2 regions of the Streptomyces sp. NPDC055632 genome follow, and region 1 is predicted to be linked to the other one. Evidence: predicted binding sites of a transcription regulator. Region 1 holds the regulator's gene; the other holds the start of a gene.

What was found. Region 1 encodes HspR, which represses chaperone genes until heat shock. Its sites were predicted from a motif close to TTGAGNNNNNNNNNCTCAA; they were not measured.
Region 2: lon (endopeptidase La) is a predicted target of HspR. The motif match lies at 4,111-4,129, and genes of this name have one in related genera.

The regions. Positions count from the first base shown of each region.
Region 1 is NZ_JBSHHY010000002.1:431,337-437,499, reverse strand. It holds gene clpB (ATP-dependent chaperone ClpB) at 1-646, opposite strand, end outside; gene ACWGSR_RS04620 (pyridoxamine 5'-phosphate oxidase family protein) at 800-1,204, shown strand; gene ACWGSR_RS04615 (Rieske (2Fe-2S) protein) at 1,365-1,685, opposite strand; gene ACWGSR_RS04610 (hypothetical protein) at 1,682-1,978, opposite strand; gene ACWGSR_RS04605 (helix-turn-helix transcriptional regulator) at 2,106-3,098, shown strand; gene ACWGSR_RS04600 (hypothetical protein) at 3,107-3,592, shown strand; gene ACWGSR_RS04595 (heat shock protein transcriptional repressor HspR) at 3,666-4,109, opposite strand; gene dnaJ (molecular chaperone DnaJ) at 4,114-5,289, opposite strand; gene grpE (nucleotide exchange factor GrpE) at 5,320-5,982, opposite strand; gene dnaK (molecular chaperone DnaK) at 5,979-6,163, opposite strand, start outside.
Region 2 is NZ_JBSHHY010000025.1:105,802-111,964, reverse strand. It holds gene ACWGSR_RS27355 (lytic polysaccharide monooxygenase auxiliary activity family 9 protein) at 1-872, shown strand, start outside; gene ACWGSR_RS27350 (DUF4240 domain-containing protein) at 979-1,566, opposite strand; gene lon (endopeptidase La) at 1,677-4,088, opposite strand; gene ACWGSR_RS27340 (GNAT family N-acetyltransferase) at 4,219-4,857, shown strand; gene ACWGSR_RS27335 (hypothetical protein) at 4,979-5,536, shown strand; gene ACWGSR_RS27330 (spermidine synthase family protein) at 6,055-6,163, shown strand, end outside.

The sequences.
Region 1 (6,163 bases):
CGGCGGTCTTGCCGACGCCGGGCTCGCCGATGAGGACCGGGTTGTTCTTGGTGCGGCGGGAGAGCACCTGGACCACGCGCCGGATCTCGTGGTCGCGGCCGATGACCGGGTCCAGCCTGCCCTCGCGCGCGGCGGCGGTGAAGTCCGTGCCGAACTTCTCCAGCGCCTTGTACTGCCCTTCCGGGTCGGGTGTGGTCACCCGGCGTCCTCCCCTGTTCGTCTCGAAGGCGTCCAGCAGCCTCTTCGCGCTCGCGCCCTGCCGGTCGAGGATCTCACCGGCCCGGCCGCCCCGGGCGGCGACACCGATGAGGAGGTGCTCGGTGGAGAGGAAGTCGTCCCCGAGCTCCTCGGCCCGCCGCGCGGCGTCCGCGATGACCGCGAGCAGCTCGCGGTTGGGCTGCGGGGGCGCGACCGTGGAGCCGGTGACGCTCGGCTGGGCGGCGAGGAGCCGCTCGGCCTCGGAGCGCACGGCCGCCTGGTCGGCCTCGACGGCGGCGAGCAGGTCGGTGATGTTCTCGTTGTCCTGGCCGGCGAGGAGGGCGAGCAGCAGATGGGCCGGGGTCAGGTCCGGGTGTCCCTCGGACACGGCGCGGCTGGTGGCCGCGTTGATCGCGTCCCGGCTCCTGTTGGTCAGTTCGGCGTCCATGTGCGGTTGCTCCTCCTCGGCATGCGTCGCCTGCGCGGTCCCGTACGGGTGCGGGTCCGCTCCACGATTTCCGTGACCCTTACAGGGTACACAAAGTTGAGCCGAAGGCGCTCAAGTTAACGGAGGGGGCGGTCCGGCGGGTACTTTCCGGGTATGGCAACGGATCCCAGGAACCCCTCCGACTCCTACCTCGCCTTCTGGCGCGAGAAGCACGTGTGCACCCTGACCACGCCGCGCCCGGACGGCACGCCGCACGTGGTGGCGGTCGGCGTCACGTACGACCCCGAGGGCGGGTACGCGCGGGTGATCGCCAACAGACACAGCCGGAAGATCGCCAACGTCCTGGCGGCGGGCGAGGAGGGCGCGCGGGTCGCGGTCTGCCAGGTCGACCGGGCGCGCTGGGCCACCCTGGAGGGCGTCGCCCGGATCCGCACGGAGCCGGAGGCCGTCGAGGACGCCGTGGCCCGCTATGCGGAGCGCTACGGCCGCACGCCGGCCCCGAACCCGGACCGGGTCGTGATCGAGATCGCCCTCACGCGGGCGATGGGCCGCGCCTGAGGCGGACCGGGGGCCCGGAAGGAACACGGGCGCCCGGGAAGAACACGGGCGTCCGGAAAAAACACGGGCGCAGCACAGCGGCGCCATCGCGTTTCAGGTCCGCGATGGCGCCGCTGTGTGGGGGAAGTACCTGGGCGACCTACAACGACGGGGGGATCGCTCAGGCACTGCGGGGGGTGGCGGTGATGGTCTCGGGTTCGATCAGCTGGTGGTCACGCTGGTCGAGGTTGACGAAGATCATGCCGTACCGGATGGCACAGCGGATGGGCTGCGGGGCGCCGCGCGGCCGGCGCAGGCACCGGTAGGCGCGGACGTCCTCGTCCTGCTCCCGTGCGACGACGATCGGTTCTCCGAAGAGGGTGACCTTCAGCGAGTCGCCACGGTGGGGGATGGCCGTGGCGAGGTCGACGAAGTGCCAGCCCGACCGGTAGGCCGAGGCCATCTCCCGACGGAACCTGCGGTCGTCCGGTGGGACGCTCACGCTCCGACGCCCCTGGGCGCGATCTCCCAGGAGGGCTCCCCCTCCAGCGGGGCGACCTCCCACGAGGGCTCGCCCGGCTTGGCGAGCACCCCATGTGCCGGGGCGGTCTCCCACGAGGGCTCACCGGGCTTGGCGAGCAGCTCGCGCGCCGGGGCGGTCTCCCACGAGGGCTCGTTCTGCCCCGCCACCGAGTGCGCCGGGTGCGTCTCCCACGAGGGCTCGCCAACGGCGAGCGCACCGAGAGCAGCCGCCGCAACGGCTATGGCGCCAAGTGCACGAACCATCCTGGTCATGGCCGATCTCCACCTCTTTTGATCACTACCTCCCCCCCGCGCTTTAGACGATGGCTCACACCAGCTCCTTTTCACCACCCAAGCCGGGCATCATGTTCCTGTAATGCATGACCCTGAGGGGGTGTAAATGGGGCTTGAATGTGACGCTTCCACACATAAGCACAGTCGCGGGGAACTGTGCGCCGTGGGCAAGGACCTGTACGCGAAAGCCCTCCGCACGGGCCGAATAGCCCGTTCCGAGGCCGAGGCCGCCCCCTGCCTGAAGGAACTGTCGCTCCTGCACCCGGATCCGGACGACAGCCAGTGGCTGCACCCGATCCCGCCCACGATCGCCCTGAACCAGCTCATCCACCCCATAGAGCAGGAGATCCAGGCGCGCCGCCAGCACGCCATCGCCCTGGCCGACGTGTTCGAGCCGTTCCTCGCGATCCACACGCCGGACCCCTCCGCCACACAGGCGATCACCGTCCTCGAAGGCCTCAGCGTCATCAACGCCACGCTGGACCGCGTCATCAACGAGTGCACGACGGAGCTCCTCACCGTCCAGCCGGGCAGCGGACGCCGGCCCGAGACCCTCGAAGCGGCCCTGCGCCGCATGGAACCCCTGCTCGACCGGGGCGTCCGCATGCGCACGCTCTACCAGCACACCGCCCGGCACCACCCCGCCACCCTGGCCTACGTCGAGCGGGTCGCCCCCTACGGGCTCGCCCTGCGCACCCTGGAAGAGATCATCGACCGGCTGATCATCGTCGACCGGAAGGTGGCCTTCGTACCGGCCCGCAGCGACCGCCAGGTCGCCCTGGAACTGCGCCACGAAGGGCTCGTCCAGTACCTCGTCGGCGTCTTCGAGCAGTTCTGGCTGCACGGCGTGCCCTGGGACGAGGAGATCCCCTACAAGCCGTCCGTGGACGGCATCGGCGGCGTCCAGCGCTCCATCGCCCGGCTCCTCGTCGAGGGGCACGTGGACGAGGCCATCGCCCGCCGGCTCGGGATGAACGTGCGCACCTGCCGGGCCCACATCGCCAAACTCGCCGCCACCCTCGGCAGCGGCAGCCGGGCCCAGCTCGGCTACCTCATCGCCCGGTCCGGCATCCTCGAACAGGACGAACCAGCACGGTGAACACCCCCATGGACATGGACGCGGACGTACGGATCGAACTCGACGGGCCCGCCGGGACCCTGCGCGTCTCCGGGCCGGGACTGCCCGTCGTGGAGCTCGTACGGGCCCCCGGGACCGCGCCCGTGGACCACGTCCCGATCGGCACCCGCAAGGCGGCCCTCCTCGCGCTCACCGTGGACGGCGCCCCGGCCGTCCTCCGCCCCGCCCGGGGGCGGCTGCTGCGCCGCTCCTACCGGGTGGACGCCGTCACCGGCGGGGTCCGCCACCGGCTCGTCCCCTGCTCGTACGCGGAGAGCCGGCTGACCCGGGACGGGCGGCGGCTCGGCACCCTGGTCTCCGGCGGGGACGGGCGCGTGGACGCCGAGTGGCCGCCGGACCGCGCCCCCGAACCGCTCGACCTCGCCGTCGGCACCGCCCTCGCCGCCGCCTTCGGCACGGGCGCGGCCCCCTGGTGGGAGACGGTCGGCGACATCGTGACCGAGCTGATCCCCTGATCCCCCGGGACGCGCGCGAGGCCCCCTCCGCGGGTGCGGAGGGGGCCTCGTGGCATGAGGGCGAAGTGCGGGGCTACTCGCCGCGCTTGGGGCGCCAGACCACCAGCGCGCTGGCCTGCTGCACGTCCTGGTACGGCACGAGGTCGCGCCGGTAGGAGGCGTGCACCTGGGCCTCGCGCTGCCGCATCGCCGCCGCCGCGCCGTCCACCGCCGCCGACAGCTCGGCGATCCGGCTCTGGAGCGCCGCGACCTGGTTCTCCAGTTCGATGATGCGCTTGATCCCGGCCAGGTTGATGCCCTCGTCCTGCGACAACTGCTGCACCTGGCGGAGCAGTTCGATGTCGCGGGCCGAGTAGCGCCGCCCCCGGCCCGCCGTGCGGTCCGGGGAGACCAGACCGAGCCGGTCGTACTGACGGAGGGTCTGGGGGTGCAGACCGGAGAGCTGGGCCGCCACCGAGATGACGTACACCGGCGACTCGTCGGTCAGTTCGTACGGATTGCGTCGGCGCCCTTCCACCGGGTCACGCTCCCTTCGCGGCCTGGAACAGCTCGGCCCGCGGGTCCTCGGAGGCGGTCGCCTCGCGATAGGTCTCCAGGGCCTCGCGTGCCTTGTCGTCCAGCTCCTTCGGCACGGCGACCTCGACCGTGACGAGCAGGTCGCCGCGCGTGCCGTCCTTGCGGACCGCGCCCTTGCCCCGGGCCCGCATCTTCCGGCCGTTCGGCGTGCCCGCGGGCAGTTTGAGGGTGACCGCGGGGCCGCCGAGGGTCGGCACCTTGACCTCGCCGCCGAGCGCCGCCTCCGTGAAGGAGACCGGCACCGTGACCGTGAGGTTGTCGTCCTGGCGGCCGAAGACCGGGTGGGCGTCGACGTGCACGACGACGTACAGGTCGCCGTTGGGCCCGCCGCGCTCGCCCGGCGCCCCCTTGCCGCGCAGCCGGATCTTCTTGCCGTCGCTCACGCCGGCCGGGATGCGGACCTGCATGGTGCGGGAGGACTTGGCCCGGCCGCTGCCCTTGCAGACGTCGCAGGGGGTCTCGGCGATGAGGCCGCGCCCCTTGCAGTCCGCGCAGGGGTCGGTGAGCGAGAAGCCGCCGCCGCTGCCGCGCGAGACCTGCCCGGTGCCGACGCAGGTCGGGCACACCCGGGGGGTGCCGTTCTTGTCGCCGGTGCCCGAACACGCCGTGCACGGCTGCTGGCTGGACATCCGCAGCGGCACGGTCGCGCCCTCGATGGCCTCGGTGAAGCTGAGCGTCACCTCGGACTCGACGTCCTGGCCGCGCCGCGGCTGGGTGCGGGCGCCGCCCCCGCCGCGGTTGAACAGGCCGCCGAAGACGTCCCCGATGCCGCCGCCCCCGCCGCCGAAGCCGCCGGGGCCGCCCTGGGCGCCTCCGAAGAGGTCGCCCAGGTCGAAGTTGAACGAGCCGCCGCCCCCGGGACCGCCGGCCCGGAGGCCGCCGTTCCCGAAGAGCGCGCGGGCGTCGTCGTACTCCTTGCGCCGCTTGGGGTCACCGAGGACGTCGTTCGCCTCGGAGATCTCCTTGAAGCGCTCCTCGGCCTTGGTGTCGCCCTTGTTGGCGTCCGGATGGTTCTCGCGGGCGAGCTTCCGGTACGCCTTCTTGATCTCGGCCTCGGTGGCGTCCTTGGGGACGCCGAGGACCTTGTAGTAGTCCTTCTCGACGAAGTCCTTCGTGCTCATCGACGTCCCTCCTTCCGGACGATCGTTGCGTCACCCCTCCTCGGGGGCACCGCTCTCCTCGTCGGCCGACTGCTTCTCGTCCTTGGCCGGGGCCGCGCCCGGCTGGGGCTCGGCGACGGCCACGCGGGCGGGCCTGATGGTCCGCTCGCCGATCCGGTACCCGGGCTGCAGGATCGCCACGCAGGTCGTCTCGGTGACGTCCGGCGCGTACGAGTGCATCAGGGCCTCGTGGATCGTCGGGTCGAAGGGCTCGCCCTCCTTGCCGAACTGCTGCAGACCCATCTTGGCGACGACGGTCTCCAGCGATTCGGCCACCGACTTGAACCCGCCCACGAGCTCGCCGTGGTCCCGGGCCCGGCCGACGTCGTCGAGCACGGGAAGGAGCTCGGACAGGAGGCTCGCGACGGCGATCTCCTTGACCGTGACCCGGTCCCGCTCCACGCGGCGGCGGTAGTTCTGGTACTCGGCCTGGAGCCGCTGGAGGTCCGCGGTGCGCTCGTCGAGCGCGGAGCGCACCTGGTCCAGCTGGGCGGTGAGGCCCGCGGTACCGGCCGGCTTCTGGCTGCTTGCGTCCCCGGCCGGGGCCGTCGCGTCCTCCTGGGCGGAGTCCTCGACGGCCTCGGCGGCGTCGTCAGGGGTGGCGCCGGAGGGGACGTCGGGCTTCTCCTCGAAGCCCGGGGTCTCCTCGGTCACGCCTGACCGCCCTTCTTGGGCTCGTCGTCCACGATCTCGGCGTCGACGACGTCGTCGTCGGCCTTCGCCTGGCCGGCGGCACCGGCGTCGCCGGCCGCCTGGGCGCCCTGGGCGTCGGCGTACAGCGCCTGGCCCAGCTTCTGCGAGACGGCTGCGACCTTCTCGGTGGCGGTGCGGATCT
Region 2 (6,163 bases), on a different contig from region 1:
CCCTGTCCGCCGCCGCGCTCGTCGGTCTCACCCCGACGGCGGCCAGTGCCCACGGGGCCGTCTTCAACCCCGTGAGCCGGGTGGCCGCCTGTTACGCCGAGGGCCCCGAGACGCCCAGGTCGCAGGTGTGCAAGGACCTCGTCGCCGACTCCGGCACCCAGCCGCTCTACGACTGGAACGAGGTCAACATCGCCAACGCGGACGGACAGCACCGGACCCTCATCCCGGACGGCAAGCTCTGCTCGGCGAACCGCGCGAAGTACCGGGCCCTGGACTGGGCGCGCACCGACTGGCCGGCGACGGCGGTCGCCGCGGGCTCCTTCGACTTCAAGGTGCGGGCGACGGCGGCCCACTCGGGCACCATGACGGTCTACATCACCAAGGCCGGCTTCGACCCGACCCAGCCCCTGAAGTGGTCGGACCTGGACGAGACCCCGGTCGCCGTCCACCACACCACCCGCACCGCCACCGACGGCTACTACAACTTCACCGGCACCCTGCCGGCCCGCACCGGCCGTCACGTCGTCTACAAGGTGTGGCAGCGCAACGACAGCCCCGAGGCCTTCTACAGCTGCTCGGACGTCACCTTCGGCGGTACGGCGGCCAAGGCCGGGGCCCCGGCGCAGTCCGGTACGGCGACGGCCGGCGCGAAGGCGCAGGCCCCGACCGAGGCGAAGATCGCGGCGGGCGCCGCCCTGTCCACCGTGAGCCACGCGGGCCACGGCGGCGACGAGCAGCCCCCGGCGCTCTCCGCCGAGGCCGCCGGGACCTCCTCCCCCCTGACGCCGGCCCTCGCGGGCGCGGGCGCCCTCGCCGCCTTCGCGGCGGGCAGCCTGCTCCTGGGCCGCCGCCGGAACACGTCCGCCTCCTGACGCGCCCCCACGCGTCACCGGTGGCTGCCGCCCGGCCCGACGGGGTCCGGGCGGCACCCGGGGCACGTGCCGGGGGTCCCGCCGGTCCGGCGGCGCCCGGCACGCCCTAGGAGCCGGACGGCCCGGGCGGGAAGAGGGCGGTGAGCCGGGGCAGGGCCGACCCCTCCGGCCCGGCCGCCCCGCGCTCCTCGTCCTCTTCCCCCTCGTCCTCCTCGTCCTCCTCCGCGGCCTCCACCGCTTCGAGGAACTCCTCCCCGTCGTCGTCCTCCTGGCCGGTCAGCTCGTCGTACGCGTCCTGGGCGACGTAGTCGAGCTCCTCCCACTCGGGCCACTCGTCGTCGTCCCAGTCGTCGTGGTGCCGCCCCACGAGCGCCCGTACGTCGGACACGTCGGCCAGCGCGTCCGGGTCGGCGAGCACCGACGCGTACACCTTCCGTCCCTGGCCCACCAGCCAGAGCGTGAAGTAGTGGAAGCCGTCGTCCGTGCAGCCGCCGCCCTCGATCCGGTTCGCCGCCCTCCACAGCGCGTGCGTGTCGGCCGCCCCGCACGCCTTCTCCAGGCGCACCTGGAACGCCACGCTCTCCTCGGCCGGACGCCGCAGCAGCTCCCCCTCCAGCCACTCCAGCCGCTCGTCCCGGGTGCCGGGGCGGCCGCTCAACTCGTCGATGAGAGCCCAGAAGGCGTCTTCGTTCATGCGTACGATCATGACAGCCGGGACTGACATCGCGGACCCGCCCCCGGACCGGCGTCCGGACGTGCCGGAGCGGGGCGCCCCCGAGGGAACGCCCCGCTCCTGACGAGGGGTTACGCGGCCACGCCCACCGGCACCTCCGCCGGGGCGAGGGCGATCTCCAGGACCTGCCGGACGTCCGTCACGGGGTGGACCTCCAGCTTCTCCAGGATCTCGGCCGGGACGTCGTCCAGGTCGGCCTCGTTCCGCTTGGGGATCACGACGGTGGTGATGCCCGCCCGGTGCGCGGCGAGCAGCTTCTGCTTCACGCCGCCGATCGGCAGGACCCGGCCGGTGAGGGAGACCTCGCCGGTCATGGCCACGTCCGTGCGGACGAGCCGGCCGCTCAGCAGGGAGGCCAGGGCGGTCGTCATGGTGACGCCCGCGCTCGGCCCGTCCTTGGGGACCGCGCCCGCCGGGAAGTGGATGTGCACGCCCCGGTCCTTGAGGCCGGTGACGGGCAGCTCCAGCTCCGCGCCGTGCGAGCGGAGGAAGGAGAGCGCGATCTGCGCCGACTCCTTCATCACGTCGCCCAGCTGTCCGGTGAGGGTGAGGCCGGCGGCGCCGGTCTCCGGGTCGGCCAGGGAGGCCTCCACGAAGAGGACGTCACCGCCCGCGCCGGTCACCGCGAGTCCGGTGGCGACGCCCGGCACGGACGTCCGGCGCTCGGCCGGGTCCTGCGCCGACTCGGGCACGTGGTGCGGGCGCCCGATCAGCTCCCGCAGGTCCTCCGGGCGGACCGTGAACGGCAGCTCGCGGTCGCCCAGTTCGTGCTGGGCCGCGACCTTCCGCAGCAGCCGGGAGACCGCCCGCTCCAGGGTGCGGACGCCCGCCTCGCGGGTGTACTCGCCGGCCAGCTTCCGCAGCGACGCCTCCTCCAGGACGACCTCGCCGGGCTCCAGGCCCGCCCGCTCCAGCTGCCGGGGCAGCAGGTGGTCGCGGGCGATGACGACCTTCTCGTCCTCGGTGTAGCCGTCGAGCCGCACCAGTTCCATGCGGTCGAGGAGGGCCTCCGGGATGGACTCCAGGACGTTCGCGGTGGCCAGGAAGACCACGTCGGAGAGGTCGAGCTCGACCTCCAGGTAGTGGTCGCGGAAGGTGTGGTTCTGCGCCGGGTCGAGGACTTCGAGGAGGGCCGCCGCGGGGTCGCCGCGGAAGTCGGAGCCGACCTTGTCGATCTCGTCGAGCAGGACCACCGGGTTCATGGACCCGGCCTCCTTGATCGCGCGGACGATCCGGCCGGGCAGGGCGCCCACGTACGTACGCCGGTGGCCGCGGATCTCCGCCTCGTCCCGGACGCCGCCGAGGGCGACCCGGACGAACTCGCGGCCCATCGCGTGGGCGACGGACTCACCGAGGGAGGTCTTGCCGACGCCGGGCGGGCCGACGAGGGCGAGGACGGCGCCGCCCCGGCGCCCGCCGACCACGCCGAGACCGCGGTCGGCGCGCCGCTTGCGCACCGCCAGGTACTCGGTGATCCGCTCCTTCACGTCGTCCAGGCCCGCGTGCTCGGCGTCGAGCACCGCGCGGGCGCCCCGGATGTCGTACCGGTCCTCGGTCCGCTCGTTCCAGGGCAGTTCGAGGATCGTGTCGAGCCAGGTGCGGATCCAGGAGCCCTCGGGGGACTGGTCGCTGGACCGCTCCAGCTTCTCGACCTCCTTGAGGGCGGCCTCGCGCACCTTCTCGGGCAGGTCGGCGGCCTCCACGCGGGCGCGGTAGTCGTCGGACTCGTCGCCCTCGGCCTCACCGTTGAGGTCGCGGAGCTCCTTGCGGACGGCTTCGAGCTGGCGGCGGAGCAGGAACTCGCGCTGCTGCTTGTCGACGCCCTCCTGGACGTCCTTGGCGATGGTCTCGGCGACGTCCTGCTCGGCGAGGTGCTCGCGGAGCTGGGCGGTGGCGAGGCGCAGCCGGGCGACCGGGTCGGCGGTCTCCAGGAGTTCGATCCGCTGGGCGACGGTCAGGAAGGGCGAGTAGCCGGAGTTGTCGGCGAGGGCGCCGACGCCGTCGATCTGCTGGACGCGGTCGACGACCTGCCAGGCACCGCGCTTCTTGAGCCAGGTGGTGGCCAGCGCCTTGTACTCCTTGACCAGTTCGGTCACGGAGCCGGGCAGCGGGTCGGGCAGGGTCTCCTCGACGGCGGTGCCCTCGACCCACAGGGCGGCGCCGGGGCCGGTCGTCCCGGCACCGATGCGGACGCGGCCGCGGCCGCGCACCAGCGCGCCCGGGTCGCCGTCGGACAGGCGTCCCACCTGCTCGACGGTCCCGAGGACGCCGGTCCCGGCGTAGGTGCCGTCGACGCGGGGCACGAGCAGCACCCGCGGCTTTCCCCCTCCCGGCCGTGCGGCGGCCTGGGCGGCCTCGACGGCGGCCCGTACGTCGTTGTCGGACAGGTCCAGCGGCACCACCATTCCGGGCAGCACGACCTCGTCGTCGAGCGGCAGCACAGGCAGAGTGAGCGGCGCGGACGCCATGGACTCGGAAGCCATGATCTCCCCTTCGGCAGTCAAGTTGAGCTGTACGGACTCAATGCTTGTGAGCCCCTCAATGTTCCCGGACGCCCGTTCGCTCTGAGCGATCACCCTCGCACGCCCACCGATCGGCCGATGTAATACCTCCATGGATATGCGAGCCATTACATCGGCCTGGGTGGAGGGCTGGACCGTCTCCCGGGGCACCCCGACCGCCGTCGACCAGCCGTGGGGTCACCGGATCGACGTGGGCCTCCCCCGGCACGTCCTGCGGCACGTGCTGCCCGCCCCCGACGCGGCCACCGTCGGCGCGCTCTGCGAGCGGCTCACCGAGCCGTACAGCTGGCTCAAGGTGATGGCGGACGCCGGGGAGGTGGCGCCGTGGATCACCGAGGGGTGGACGATCCCCGACGACCCCGGCTTCATGATGGTCAAGCCGCTGGACCCCGGCGTCCGCCCCTCGCCGCCCGAGGGGTACGCCCGGACCGTCGAGGTCCGGGACGGCGTCGTCCGGGTCCGGATCCTCGCCCCGGACGGCACCCTCGCCGCCCGGGGGCAGATCGCCCCGACCGGCGCCACCGCCGTCGCCGACCAGATCGAGACGGACGCGGCGCACCGGCGCCGGGGCCTCGGCGCGAACGTCGTGCTCACCCTGGAGGCCGCCGCCGCGCAGGCGGGCGCCGCGACCGGAGTGCTCTCCGCCACCACGGACGGCCGACAGCTCTACGCCGCGCTGGGCTGGGAGTACCGGGGGCCGCTGACCGGGATCGTACGGGGGGAGGGCTGAGCCCCGGACGCTCCGGACGGCGGCGGAATCCGGTCGTCCGGCTGCGGGGAGGCGGCCCGCCGGGCATGCTCCTCCCATGAGTCCCACGAGGCGAGGCGGACGGGGAAGGCGATGCGGGGCCGTGCTGCTCGCGGCGGTCCTGGCGGGCGGCGCGACCGGCTGCGGCGCGGACACCGGGGCTCCCCCGGCGCTCGGCGCACCGGGGAGCGCGTCCGGACCGAGCGCGTCCGGCCCGACGACCGGTCCGGGCGCTCCCGGAACCACGCCCGGACCGAGCAGCCCCGGCACCCCCGGCGCCACGACCGGGCCGAGCGCCCCGCGGGACGACCCCCGGCCGGGCCAGGTCCTCGTCCGGGTGACCGTCACCGGCGGCTTCGCCGGGGTCAGGAACCGGCTCGTCGTCCACCGGGACGGGGGATGGACGATCCGCTCCGGCGACAAGCCGCCCCGGACCGGCCGGCAGACCCCCGCCGAGGCCGCCGAGCTGCGCGCGGCCCTGGAGGACCCCGCGTTCGCCCTCGTCCCGGCGCGGCCGACCGGACGGCCGATCGCCGACGGCTTCCAGTACGAGGTGGCCTACCGCCACCGCGTGGTCGTCGCGGGCGACGACGACCGGCCGCCCGCGCTCCAGCGCGTCTTCGACGCCCTCCCGGAGGGCGGGCCGCCGACGAGCCCGTGAGCTCGGGGGGCACGCCTCCGAGCAGCGCTTTCCCGGACCGTGACCCGTGAGGCCCCTCCCTCCCCCGCTTCCCCGCGCACCCCTTCTCCCCTCTGCTCCTCCACTCCCGTTCCCCCGCCCCGCCCAGCGCGCCCGCCGCCCTCGCCGGTACGGCGGCGGTCGCCGCCCGGGCCGCCCGATGGCTGGAAACAGCCCCCGGCGCCGGGCCCTCCGACCGGCTTCCGGCCGTCGTCCTCGACCCGCTGCTCGCGGCGGCCGGCGAAGGGGCGGCGGGCGCTCGGGGGACGGGGGCGGGACGTCGGACGGACCGGCGGGCGGTGCGCTCCGGGCGGCCCGGCCCGCGACCTCCCGGGGTCGGGGCGGTGGTGGGACCGGAGCAGGTCGGAGGGTCGGGGGAGGGCCTCCCGGGAGAGGGGGTGGGCCACGACCGGCCGTTCCCGTAACGCGTTTGTGATCGTCACCACCGCGCGGCCAGGATGGCGGGAACCATCCGACGAGACGACGAGAGCGGAGTGACGATGTCGGGAACCGTGACCCTCGACCGGCGCGAAGGACCCCACGGAGAGGTCGTCCTGCGGCGCCGCGACGAGCACTACGAGATCATCGCCAACGGCACCTTCCTGATGG